3 regions of the Streptomyces sp. NPDC005761 genome follow, and region 1 is predicted to be linked to each of the others. Evidence: riboswitches for the same ligand, from Rfam matches in the RefSeq annotation. Region 1 holds a riboswitch; each other region holds the start of a gene.

Region 1 (4,048 bases):
CTACTCGGTGCACATCCTGCTGCTGCCGGGCATCATGCTCGGGCTGCTGGTGGCCCACCTGATCCTGGTCTTCTACCACAAGCACACGCAGTTCGCGGGTCCCGGCCGGACGAACAAGAACGTCGTCGGCATGCCGCTGCTGCCGGTCTACATGGCGAAGGCGGGAGGCTTCTTCTTCCTCGTCTTCGGTGTCATCGCGGTCATCGCGGGCATCGCCTCGATCAACCCCATCTGGGCCATCGGGCCCTACCGCCCGGACCAGGTGTCCACCGGCGCCCAGCCCGACTGGTACATGGGCTTCTCCGAGGGCCTGATCCGTGTCATGCCGGGCTGGGAGGTGAACCTCTGGGGCCACACCCTGGTCCTGGGCGTGTTCATCCCGCTGGTGATCTTCCCGCTGGTCCTGGCCGCGATCGCGGTCTACCCGTTCATCGAGTCCTGGGTCACCGGGGACAAGCGCGAGCACCACATCCTGGACCGTCCGCGCAACGCGCCGACCCGCACGGCGTTCGGCGTCGCGTGGATCACCTGGTACATGGTGCTGCTCATGGGTGGTGGAAACGACCTCTGGGCCACGCACTTCCACCTGTCGATCAACTCCATCACCTGGTTCGTGCGGATCGCGTTCTTCGTCGCTCCGGTCATCGCGTTCGTCGTGACGAAGCGGATCTGCCTCGGCCTTCAGCGCCGGGACAAGGACAAGGTGCTGCACGGGCGCGAGTCCGGTCTCATCAAGCGCCTGCCGCACGGTGAGTTCGTCGAGGTCCACGAGCCGCTCGCACCGGCCCAGCTGCACACGCTCACCGCGCACGAGCAGTACAAGCCGGCCGAGATCGGCCCGACGGTCGACGAGAACGGTGTCGAGCGCAAGGTGTCCGTGGTGCAGAAGCTGCGGGCCAAGCTCAGCAAGGGCTTCTACGGCGAGAACAGCCAGATCGCCAAGCCCACCGCCGAGGAGTACAAGGAGATCACCAGCGGCCACGGCCACCACTGATCACCTGAACTGATCGCCACAGCAGGAGCCCCGTCCATCCGATGGACGGGGCTCTTCGCTGTCCCCGGGGCTCGATAGGGTGGCCCCATCCCCTTTATCGGCTGTGGACCCCAGGAGCGGACCATGAACGTTGTGACCCCGGCAGGCGGCGACAGCGTGGCGGCTCGTACCTGGCCCGGCGTGCTGACCCCCCTGCTGCGCGGCCAGGACCTGACGGAGGACGACACCGCCTGGGCGATGGACCGCATCATGAGCGGTGAGGCGACCGACGTGCAGATCGCCGGCTTCGCCGTGGCGCTGCGAGCCAAGGGCGAGACGGTCACGGAGGTCTCCGGTCTGGTCCGCGCGATGTACGAGCACGCCACGACCATCCACGTACCCGGCCGCACGGTCGACATCGTGGGCACCGGCGGCGACATGGCCAAGACGGTCAACATCTCCACCATGTCGGCGATCGTCGTGGCCGGGACGGGCGCCAAGGTCGTCAAGCACGGCAACCGCGCCTCGTCGTCTGCCAGCGGTTCCTCCGACGTGCTGGGCAAGCTCGGCGTCAATCTGGAACTGCCCCCGCAGCGCGTCGTCGAGGTGGCCGAGGAAGCGGGCATCACGTTCTGCTTCGCCGTGAAGTTCCACCCCGCCCTGAGGCACGCGGCGAAGGCCCGGGCGGAGCTCGGCGCGCCGACCACCTTCAACATCCTCGGCCCGCTCACCAACCCGGCCAAGGTGCGCTCGCAGGCGATCGGTGTCGCCGACCTGCGGATGGCGCCGATCGTCGCGGGCGTCCTCGCCGAACGGGGCAACTCCGCCCTGGTCTTCCGGGGCGACGACGGCCTGGACGAGCTGACCACCACCGCGACCTCCCGCGTCTGGATCGCCAGGAACGGCGCCGTGCGCGAGGAGGCCTTCGACCCGCGCGACGTCGGCCTGGAACTGGTGCCGGTGGACGCCCTGCGGGGCGCCGACGCCTCGTACAACGCGGACGTGGCCCGGCGGCTGCTCGCCGGGGAGACGGGCCCCGTACGGGACGCGGTGCTGCTCAACTCGGCGGCGGCCCTCGTCGCGCTGGACCCGGGGGAGGGCACGCTCGCCGAGCAGCTCACCGCCGGGATCGCCAAGGCCGCCGAGTCCATCGATTCGGGTGCGGCGGGCCGGGCGCTGGAGCGATGGGTCGTGGCCAGCAACGCCTGAGAGGCTTCCGGGCACAGGATGTGAGGCGGGGCGCAGTCCAGATCATGGACTGCGCCTTGCGCGTTCCTCCGCGTATGGCAGGATGCTTGGCAGGTCATGAGTGACAGCGACTACGGCCCCGGCCCGCTGTCCGGCAACCCTCCGTCCGTGGCGGGGTGCCCCGGGTGAAGACCAGGCCGCAGGCAGCGAGGTCTGCGGCAAGCGCGGACCCCTCGACATCGTGAGATGTCCACCCGTGGGGTCCTGGTCCTCAGGGAGCCTCTTGTGAGCAAGCGAATGCGATAGGGCTTTTCGGCCCTTCTCCGCACACCCCTCTTTCTTCCTCCGTGCTGCCGCGTATCCGCAGGCACGCGGAATTCGCCTGCCTGTTACGGGAGTTCGTCATGTCTGTCCTCACTGCTGCCACCGACCAGTCGATTTGTGCCCCGCTGCCGGTTCTGGGTAAGGATGTGACGGTTCCGCTCGTCACGGGCGGAGAGGTCACCTACGCCGCGCTGGACTACGCCGCCAGCGCCCCGGCGCTGCAGCGGGTGTGGGACGACGTGGCCGCGTACGCGCCGTACTACGGCAGCGTCCACCGCGGCGCCGGCTACCTCTCGCAGCTCTCCACGGACCTCTTCGAGAGCAGCCGCGAGACCGTCCGGGAGTTCCTCGGCTGCCGCACCGAGGACCAGGTGACCTTCACCCGGTCCACCACCGACTCGCTCAACCTGCTCGCAGCCGCCCTCCCGGCCGACTGCCAGGTGTTCGTCTTCGAGACCGAGCACCACGCCTCGCTGCTGCCCTGGCGCGACGCCCGGGTGACGTACCTGAACGCCCCGCGCACCCCGGCCCAGGCCGTAGAGACCCTGGAGCGCGCGCTCGCCGGCCGCGACCCCTACGGCCCCGCGCTGGTCTGCGTCACCGGCGCCTCCAACGTCACCGGTGAGCTGTGGCCGGTCAAGGAGCTCGCCGCCGCCGCGCACGCCCACGGCGCCCGGATCGTGCTCGACGCCGCCCAGCTCGCCCCGCACCACCCCGTCGACATCGCCGTGCTGGACGTCGACTGGGTCGCCTTCTCCGGGCACAAGCTGTACGCGCCGTTCGGCTCGGGTGTCCTCGCCGGCCGCTCCGACTGGCTGACCGCAGCCGAGCCGTACCTGGCCGGCGGCGGCGCGTCCCGCCAGGTCGCCCGGCGCGCCGACGGCGGGGTGGACGTCGAGTGGCACACCACCGCCGCCCGCCACGAGGCCGGTTCGCCCAACGTCATCGGCGTCTACTCCATCGCCTCCGCCTGCAAGGCGCTCACCGAGGCCGGATTCGACAGCCTGGTCGCCCGGGAGCAGCGGCTCGTCACCGCGGTCCGCGCCGGACTCGCCGAGGTCCCCGAGGTCAAGGTGCTTTCGCTGTTCGGCGACGACGCCCCGCGGGTCGGCGTCATCTCCTTCGTGGTGGAGGGCTGGAACAGCTCCCACTTCGCCGCGGCACTCTCCGCCGAGTACGGCATCGGGGTGCGCGACGGACTGTTCTGCGCCCACCCCCTCGTGCGCACCCTGCTCGGCAGCGACCCGCAGGACGTCGGCGAGTGCGGCGCGCCGGAGGCGGAGCCGGGCCAGAAGTCCCTCAACGCGATCCGGGTCAGCTTCGGCGCCGGTACGCCGGACGAGCACGTCGAGCGCTTCCTGCGGGCGGTCAAGGAGCTCGTGAGCGAGGGCGCCCAGTGGAAGTACCGGACCGAGGACGGCCGTTGCGTCCCGGACCGGGGTACGGCCGCCCAGGTCTGAGGTCTCTCAGCACGTTCGGGGGGGGGGGGGGCGGCGGGCCGGCCCCGCCGCAAAATGCTAACTCCGGGCCCTCTCGGCCCTGCATATAGGTGTTTCACCCCTA
Region 2 (4,048 bases), on a different contig from region 1:
CCGTGCGGGCCGTCCGCTCGTCGTCCGTCATCGTCAGCGCCTCGTGCAGGGCCGCGGCGGTGGCGGACACGTCGTACGGGTTCACCGTGATCGCGTCGGCGCCCAGCTCCTCGTACGCCCCCGCCTCCCGCGACAGCACCAGCGCGCAGCCGTCGTCGGAGACGACCGGGACCTCCTTGGCGACCAGGTTCATCCCGTCCCGGATCGGGTTGACGAGCGCCACGTCCGCCAGCCGGTACGCCGCCAGCGAGCGGGCGAAGTCGTCCTTGACGTGCAGGACGACCGGCGTCCAGTCCGCCGTCCCGTACGCCTCGTTGATCCCGTCGGCGACGCGCTGCACCTCGGCCGTGTACTCCCGGTAGACCGCGAGGTCCTGCCGCGAGGGGTAGGCGAACGCGATGTGGACGACGCGCCCGCGCCACTCGGGCCGCTCGTCGAGCAGGGCTCGGTAGGCGTGCAGGCCGCGGACGATGTTCTTGGACAGTTCCGTACGGTCGACCCGCACGATCGTCCTCCGGCCGGGGCCCACCTGCTCCCGCAGCGCCGCCATCCGCTCGTCCACATCCGCCTCGTGCGCGCGGCGGCGCAGGAAGTCCGCGTCGGCGCCGAGGCCGTGCACCCCGATCCGGGTGCGGCCGGTGCCGCCGAGGATCTCCGTGCAGCAGCCGATGAACGCGTCCGCCCAGCGGCGGGTCAGGAAGGCCGCCCGGTCGGCGCCGAGGATGCCGCGCAGCAGCTGTTCGGCGATGTCGTCGGGCAGCAGCCGGAAGTAGTCGACGGGGGCCCACGGGGTGTGCGAGAAGTGGCCGATCCGCAGGTCGGGGCGGAGCTCGCGGAGCATGCCGGGCACCAGCGCCAGGTGGTAGTCCTGCACGAGGACCGCCGCACCCTCGCCCGCCTCCTCGGCGAGCGCCTCCGCGAAGGCCCGGTTGTACGTCTCGAAGGAGGCCCACTGCCGGCGGAACTCCGCGTCGAAGACCGGTTCGACGGGCGTCTGGTAGAGCAGGTGGTGGACGAACCACAGCACCGAGTTGGCGATCCCGTTGTACGCGTCGGCGTGCACTTCCGCGTCGATGTCGAGCATCCGGACACCCGGCTCGCCGACCCCTCGCTGGACCGCCGCACGGTCACCGTCACCCAGGGCGGCGCAGACCCACATCTTGTCGTCGACCGCGCTCAGGCCGGAGACGAGTCCGCCCCCGCCGCGCTTGGCGTCGAGGGAGCCGTCCTCGCGCAGCGCGTACGAGACCGGGCCGCGGTTGGACGCGACGAGTACCTGGGCAGCGGGCTGGGGGGCGTGCTCGGAGACCATGGGCGGAATCTAGCCCGATCACGAACCGCCCAAACGTGCGAAGCCCTGCCAGGTCCCGTCACCAGGCGTGAAACGCACTCCCCACGGCGCCGGTCGCCTTCCCCGCCTCACGCCGCGCGGCGTGAGACGTACTCCTCGATCTCGCGCATCGGCGGCCGCTCCTCGGTGTCCACCGGGTAGGTGTGCGGGACGAATCCGTGCTCGCCGCGCTCGAACTGGGTCAGCGACGGGCGGACCAGATGCCCGCGGGAGAGGCGGAGTTGAGCGGTCCGGTAGATGGCGGCCGCCATCCGGCCGAGCGCCTGGCCGTCCTGGTGGCGGTGCTTCCTGACGCCGACGTCGACCTGGGCGAGCGCGTCCAGGCCGACCGTGTGCAGGGCGTCCACGAGCAGGCCCAGCTCCACTCCGTAACCGACGGGGAACGGCAGCCGCTCCAGCAGCGAGCGCCGCACGGCGTACTCGCCGCCGAGCGGCTGGACGAAACCGGCCAGCTGCGGCCAGTGCAGATTGAGCAGCGGGCGTGCCACCATTTCGGTGACCCGGCCGCCCTGGCCCGTGGTGTCGCCGAACGGGCGGTCGTACATCGCCTTGACGAACTGCACCGAGGGATCGGTCAGCAGCGGGCCGACGATGCCGGAGACGAAGTCCGCCGAGAAGTCCTTCAGGTCCGCGTCGATGAAGCAGACGATGTCACCGCCGGTCACCAGCAGTGACCGCCAGAGCACCTCGCCCTTGCCGGGGACGGCCGGGATGCGGGGCAGGATCGTGTCCCGGTGGACCACCCGGGCGCCCGCCCGGCGGGCGACCTCGGTCGTGGCGTCCGTCGAACCGGAATCGATCACCACGAGCTCGTCGACCAGCCGGACCTTCTCCATGAGCTCGCGCCGGATCGTCGTGACGATGTCCCCGACCGTCTCCGCCTCGTTCAGCGCGGGCAGCACCACACTCACGCTCGTGCCGTGCGCGTCGTTCCTGGCCGCCAGCAGACGGTCCAGCGGACGGTCGGCGGCTGACCAGGAACGCCTGGTCAGCCAGCGTTCGACCTCTTCCAGCACGGTCGATACTCCCTGTATGTGATCCATCTCGCGGTTCGGACGACTATCTCAACAGTCCGGTGCTTCGGTTACAGTCTTGAACAACGCAGATGGCCGTCGCATGCCGGGGTCCGTCCGCCGATAAACGCCTGGATCCATGGTCCAGTGCCACAGCGCTCATCCAGAGGGACAGAGGGAACGGCCCGTTGAAGTCCCGGCAACCCTCCCGCCGACCGCGAGGTCAGGTGGGGAAGGTGCCAATTCCGTCTCGTGACGAAATGCGTCGCGAGGAAGATGAGGAGAAAGGGCCTCGCCATCATGGCTGTTGAGACTGTTGCAGCACACACCGAAGCTTCCGTGGATCTCGGTCCCGCCGCGGCGCTTTCCTGCCGCGAATGCGGAGAGCGATTCGCACTCGGCCCCATTTTCGCCTGCGCGTCCTGTTTCGGGCCGCTCGAAGTGGCGTACGACCTGCCGAGCGGCTCCCCCGAAGAGCTGAAGAAGCGCATCGAGGCCGGACCCGACAACATCTGGCGCTACGCGCCGCTGCTGCCGGTCCCCTCCGATGTCGCGGACAAGCCCAACATCAACCCCGGCTTCACCAAGCTGGTCAAGGCCGACAACCTCGCCCGCGAGCTGGGCGTCACCGGCGGTCTGTACGTCAAGGACGACTCCGGCAACCCGACGCACTCCTTCAAGGACCGCGTCGTCGCGATCGCCGTCGAGGCCGCCCGCGCCTTCGGCTTCACCACCCTCTCCTGCTCCTCCACCGGCAACCTCGCCGGTGCCGTGGGTGCCGCCGCCGCCCGGGCCGGCCTGCGTTCGTGCGTGTTCATCCCGCACGACCTGGAGCAGGGCAAGGTCGTCATGGCCGCGGTGTACGGCGGCGAGCTGGTCGGCATCGAGGGCAACTACGACGACGTCAACCGCTTCTGCTCCGAGCTCATCGGCGACCCGCTCGGCGAGGGCTGGGGATTCGTCAACGTCAACCTGCGTCCGTACTACGGCGAAGGCTCCAAGACCCTCGCCTACGAGATCTGCGAGCAGCTCGGCTGGCGGCTGCCCGACCAGATCGTCATTCCGATCGCGTCCGGCTCACAGCTCACGAAGATCGACAAGGGCCTCCAGGAGCTGATCAAGCTCGGCCTGGTCGAGGACAAGCCCTACAAGATCTTCGGCGCCCAGGCCGAGGGCTGCTCCCCGGTCTCCGCCGCCTTCAAGGCCGGGCACGACGTCGTGCGGCCGCAGAAGCCGAACACGATCGCCAAGTCCCTGGCGATCGGCAATCCGGCCGACGGCCCGTACGTCCTGGACATCGCGCGCCGCACCGGTGGAGCCGTCGAGGACGTCGACGACGAGCAGGTCGTCGACGCGATCAAGCTGCTGGCCCGCACCGAGGGCATCTTCGCGGAGACCGCGGGCGGGGTGACGGTCGGCGTGACGAAGAAGCTGATCGACGCCGGTGTGCTCGACCCGACGCTCACCACCGTCGTCCTGAACACGGGTGACGGCCTCAAGACGCTGGACGCCGTGGCCGCCACCTCGCAGGCGAGCGCCACGATCCGTCCGAGCCTGGACGCCTTCCGTGCCGCCGGCCTCGCCTCGGGCCTCGCCACCGGCTGAGAAGCTTTTGACCACCCGAGACTTCAGGAAGGGCACACCATGAGCGTCAAGGTCCGTATCCCCACCATCCTCCGCACCT
Region 3 (4,048 bases), on a different contig from region 1:
ACTGGGCAGGCGGGCACCGGGCGTTCAACAAGGGTGCGTACGACCAGTGGGTGCCGGCCAAGACCGCGACGACGATGGCTCACCTCACTCGTGAGGACATACCGTTCCACTACGCCCTCGCCGACGCGTTCACCGTCTGCGACGCGTACCACTGCTCGTTCATCGGCAGCACCGACCCGAACCGCTACTACCTGTGGACCGGATACACGGGTAACGACGGCTCCGGTGGCGGTCCCGTGCTCGGCAACGACGAGGCGGGGTACGGCTGGACCACCTACCCCGAGCGGCTCGAGCAGGCCGGGGTGTCGTGGAAGGTGTACCAGGACATCGGGGACGGGCTCGACGCCGCCGGGTCATGGGGGTGGATCGCTGATGCGTACAGGGGTACGTACGGCGACAACTCGCTGCTCTACTTCAACAGTTACCGCAACGCCGAGCCCGGGGATCCGCTCTACGACAAGGCGCGCACCGGCACCGACCTCAAGAGCGGTGGCGGGCTCCTCGACGACCTGAAGGCCGATGTCCGGGCCGGGACGCTGCCGAAGGTCTCGTGGATCGTCTCTCCGGAGGCATACAGCGAACACCCCAACTGGCCCGCCAACTACGGTGCCTGGTACATCTCGCAGGTACTGGACGCGCTGACGGCCGATCCCGAGGTCTGGGGGCGGACCGCCCTCTTCATCACCTACGACGAGAACGACGGCTTCTTCGACCACGTCGTCCCGCCCTTCGTGCCGTCCGGGCCTGCGCAGGGGTTGTCCACCGTGGACACCTCGGCCGACTACTTCCCCGGTGACATCCGGTACACCGCCGGGCCGTACGGGCTCGGCCAGCGGGTTCCCATGCTGGTGGTCTCCCCCTGGAGCACCGGCGGGTTCGCGTGTTCCGAGGTCTTCGACCACACCTCCGTCATCCGGTTCATGGAACAGCGCTTCGGCGTGCACGAGCCCCATATCTCGCCCTGGCGGCGCGCCGTCTGCGGTGATCTCACCTCCGCCTTCGACTTCGGGCGTACGGACACCTCGGACACCCCGCTGCCGTCGACCGACGCCTACGAGCCGCCGGACCGCCTCCGGCACCCCGACTACGTCCCCGTGCCGCCCACCACAGGCAGCGTGCCCAAGCAGGAGAAGGGGGCCCGGCCCACCCGGCCGCTGCGCTACGCGCCCTTCGTCGACGGGGCCGCCGACACGTCCACCGGGAAGTACCGCCTCACCTTCAGTGGGGGCGCCGCCGCCGGCGCGCAGTTCCTGGTGACCTCGGCGAACCGCACCGACGGGCCCTGGACCTACACCACCGAGGCCGGAAAGTCCCTCTCGGACAGTTGGAACACCACCTACTCCAAGGGAGTGACCGACCTCACCGTGCATGGCCCCAACGGCTTCCTGCGCAGCTTCCGAGCCGGTGGGAAAGTGACGGGGCCCGAGGTGACGGCCCGTCACGACGCCTCCGCCGGCAGCCTTCAGCTGACCTTCGTCAACGGTGGATCCGCGACCGTGAGGCTGACCGTACGCAGTGCCGTCGGATACGGGGGAGGGGTGCAGACCCTCGCGGTCCGAGCGGGCGAGACCGTGAAGCACACGCTTGACCTGCGAGGAAGCAAGTACTGGTACGACCTCACTGTCGTCTCCGACACGGACGCCACCTTCCTGCGGCGCTTCGCCGGACACGTCGAGACAGGCCGCGCCGGTACGAGTGACCCGGGTCTCGTCACCGGCTAGGGGCCTCGGCCCGACGGGTCGTCCGGGAGGGCGCGGTGCCCGTGGCCGGGCGCCGCGCCCTCCTGATCACCCGTCGGGTCGCGTGGTCCGCTTGGGCTAGAGTCCTGTACGGGTCATGAGTTCCAGTGTGCAGCCCCGGCTTGCTGGACGGCACCCCGCTCCGCTGCGGGTGCTCCGGGTGACGACCCGCCCCGTGCGCAGGGTACGGGGAACAGCGGACCGCGGTGCAGGCGCTCGGGGTCCTCGTCCCGGAAGGCCAACCCCCCTCATGCTGCGTCATCTCACCCAGAACGACTCCGTGCGGAGCGGCGAGTGCTCCCGCTACGCCGCGGGCCACCGCGTGCACTGGATCCACGCCAAGAAGTGCAGGCAGGAGCCGGGGCAGGCCGTCGAGGTCCTGCTCACCTCCGGTGATGTCCGTGAGGACGGATGGCTCGAACTGCGGGCCGCTTTCGACTATGCGGGTGACCTCCCCGCGGTCTGGACGCACACCCCCGGCGCGCTGCGGGAGGCCCTCGCCGGTCACCGTGGGCGTGTGTACTGGCTGGCGCGCTGGCATGCGCTGAAGCTGGAGTACGGCGATGGTGCGGGTGACGGAACGGGGCGGGCTGCCGGGCTGGTCAACGTGGCGATCGAGGGCGGTCAGCTCTGTGAGTCCGAGGGGCAGAGCGAGGCCGGTTGCGCCGGAGGCCGCACCTCGTCGGCGTAGTGGGGGACTGCGCCGTCCTGTGCGGCCGTGCGGTACATCGCGATGCTCATCAAATGTGTTGAGTTGTCGACCTGTTGTTCCGTTCAGGGTGTGGGATTGATCGCTGTTGACCGTTCCGGCGACACACAAAATCCTTATAGTGAACATGCGTTGATCGCATGATCTTGACGCGTGCAGCCTTCGCCACAGGAGTCAGGACTCATGACGACGCGCCCTTCTTCCACAGAGCCCGCGCTGGCCTCTCCTCCTCCACCCCCCGGCTGCCCGGCACACACCGGGGCGGTGCCGCTCGGCGGGCCCGGGTTCCAGACCGAGCCGCAGGCCGTCTACCGCGCCATGCGGCGTGACCACGGGCCCGTCGTGCCCGTGGAGCTGCCGGGTGGGTTCCCCTCCTGGCTCGTCATCGGGTACCGCGAGCTCCATCAGGTCACCAGCGACGCGGAGCTGTTCCCCCGCGACGTGGGCCTGTGGAACCAGTGGCCCCACATCCCCGACGACTGGCCCCTGCTGCCGATGGTGGGGCGCCCCCTGCCCTCCATCTACTTCAGCGCGGGGGAGGAGCACCGACGGCACGCCCGTATGGTGGGGCCGGCCCTCGAAGGCGCCGATCCCTTCGAGATCCGCAGCCACTGCGAGCAGTTGGCCGACCGGCTGATCGACGACGTGTGCAGCCGCGGCACGGCCGACCTGGTCGCGGACTTCTGCGAGCCCCTCCCCGTCCTCGTCCTCGCCCGCCTGGTCGGTTTCCCCGACGCCGAAGGCGCGGACATCGCACAGGTGTTGAAGGACCTGGCCGACGGCGGGCCGGACGCGCAGAGCGCCCATCTGCGGTTCGGGGAACACATGGCCCGGCTGGTGGCCGCGAAGAGGGCGGCACCCGGGGACGACGTGACCTCCCGCATGCTGGCCTTCCCCGAGGCGTTCACCGACGAGGAGTACATGCTCGACCTGATGGCCGTCACGGCCGCCGGGCACCTCACCACCGCGGACTGGGTCAGCAACTCCCTGCGGCTGATGCTCACCGAGGACACGTTCGCCGACTCCATGGCCCGTGGCCGGCGCAGCATCGGCGAGGCCATGAACGAGGTGCTCTGGGAGGACACGCCCACCCAGATCCTCGCCGGACGGTGGGCCGCACGCGACACGCAGCTCGGCGGACAGCGGATCAAGGCCGGGGACATGCTGCTGCTCGGGCTCGGCGCCGCCAACACCGACCCGCTCATCCGTCAGGACCTGGCCGGCTCCGGAGCGCCCGCACAGGGCGGCAACGGTGCCCATCTCGCGTTCAGTCACGGCGAGTACCGGTGTCCGTTCCCCGCACAGGAGATCGCCGAGATCATCGCCCGTACGGGCATCGAGGTCCTGCTCGACCGGCTCCCCGATCTCCAGCTCGCCGTCGCCGTCGACGACCTCGTACGACGGCCCTCCGCGTTCCTGCGTGGCACCACTTCGCTCCCCGTTCGGTTCACCCCCGTTCGTACGACAGGAGACCTCTCGTGAACTGTCCTCACGCCGCCGCCTCGAACGGTGCGACCGTCGTCATCGACCCGATGGTCCAGGACCTGGACGGAGAGACCGCGCGGCTGCGCGACGCCGGACCGCTGGCCCGGATCGAGCT

The links. A riboswitch is a leader RNA that binds a small molecule or an ion and turns the genes downstream of it on or off. The one in region 1 is predicted to bind S-adenosylmethionine.
Region 2: it holds a riboswitch for S-adenosylmethionine, as region 1 does, so the genes downstream of both, thrC (threonine synthase) here and ABZ434_RS17025 (aminotransferase class V-fold PLP-dependent enzyme) in region 1, are expected to answer to the same signal.
Region 3: it holds a riboswitch for S-adenosylmethionine, as region 1 does, so the genes downstream of both, ABZ434_RS19620 (hypothetical protein) here and ABZ434_RS17025 (aminotransferase class V-fold PLP-dependent enzyme) in region 1, are expected to answer to the same signal.

Annotation. Positions count from the first base shown of each region.
Region 1 is NZ_JBEXXX010000015.1:161,469-165,516, forward strand. Features, by position in the region: gene ABZ434_RS17015 (ubiquinol-cytochrome c reductase cytochrome b subunit) at 1-994, shown strand, start outside; gene trpD (anthranilate phosphoribosyltransferase) at 1,118-2,182, shown strand; SAM riboswitch class IV at 2,275-2,392, shown strand; gene ABZ434_RS17025 (aminotransferase class V-fold PLP-dependent enzyme) at 2,566-3,945, shown strand.
Region 2 is NZ_JBEXXX010000028.1:92,260-96,307, forward strand. Features, by position in the region: gene ABZ434_RS24125 (trehalose-6-phosphate synthase) at 1-1,312, opposite strand, end outside; gene ABZ434_RS24130 (glucosyl-3-phosphoglycerate synthase) at 1,420-2,367, opposite strand; SAM riboswitch class I at 2,521-2,647, shown strand; gene thrC (threonine synthase) at 2,665-3,969, shown strand; gene ABZ434_RS24140 (MoaD/ThiS family protein) at 4,009-4,048, shown strand, end outside.
Region 3 is NZ_JBEXXX010000020.1:36,034-40,081, reverse strand. Features, by position in the region: gene ABZ434_RS19625 (phosphocholine-specific phospholipase C) at 1-1,721, shown strand, start outside; SAM riboswitch class IV at 1,833-1,942, shown strand; gene ABZ434_RS19620 (hypothetical protein) at 1,990-2,430, shown strand; gene ABZ434_RS19615 (cytochrome P450) at 2,632-3,930, shown strand; gene ABZ434_RS19610 (cytochrome P450) at 3,927-4,048, shown strand, end outside.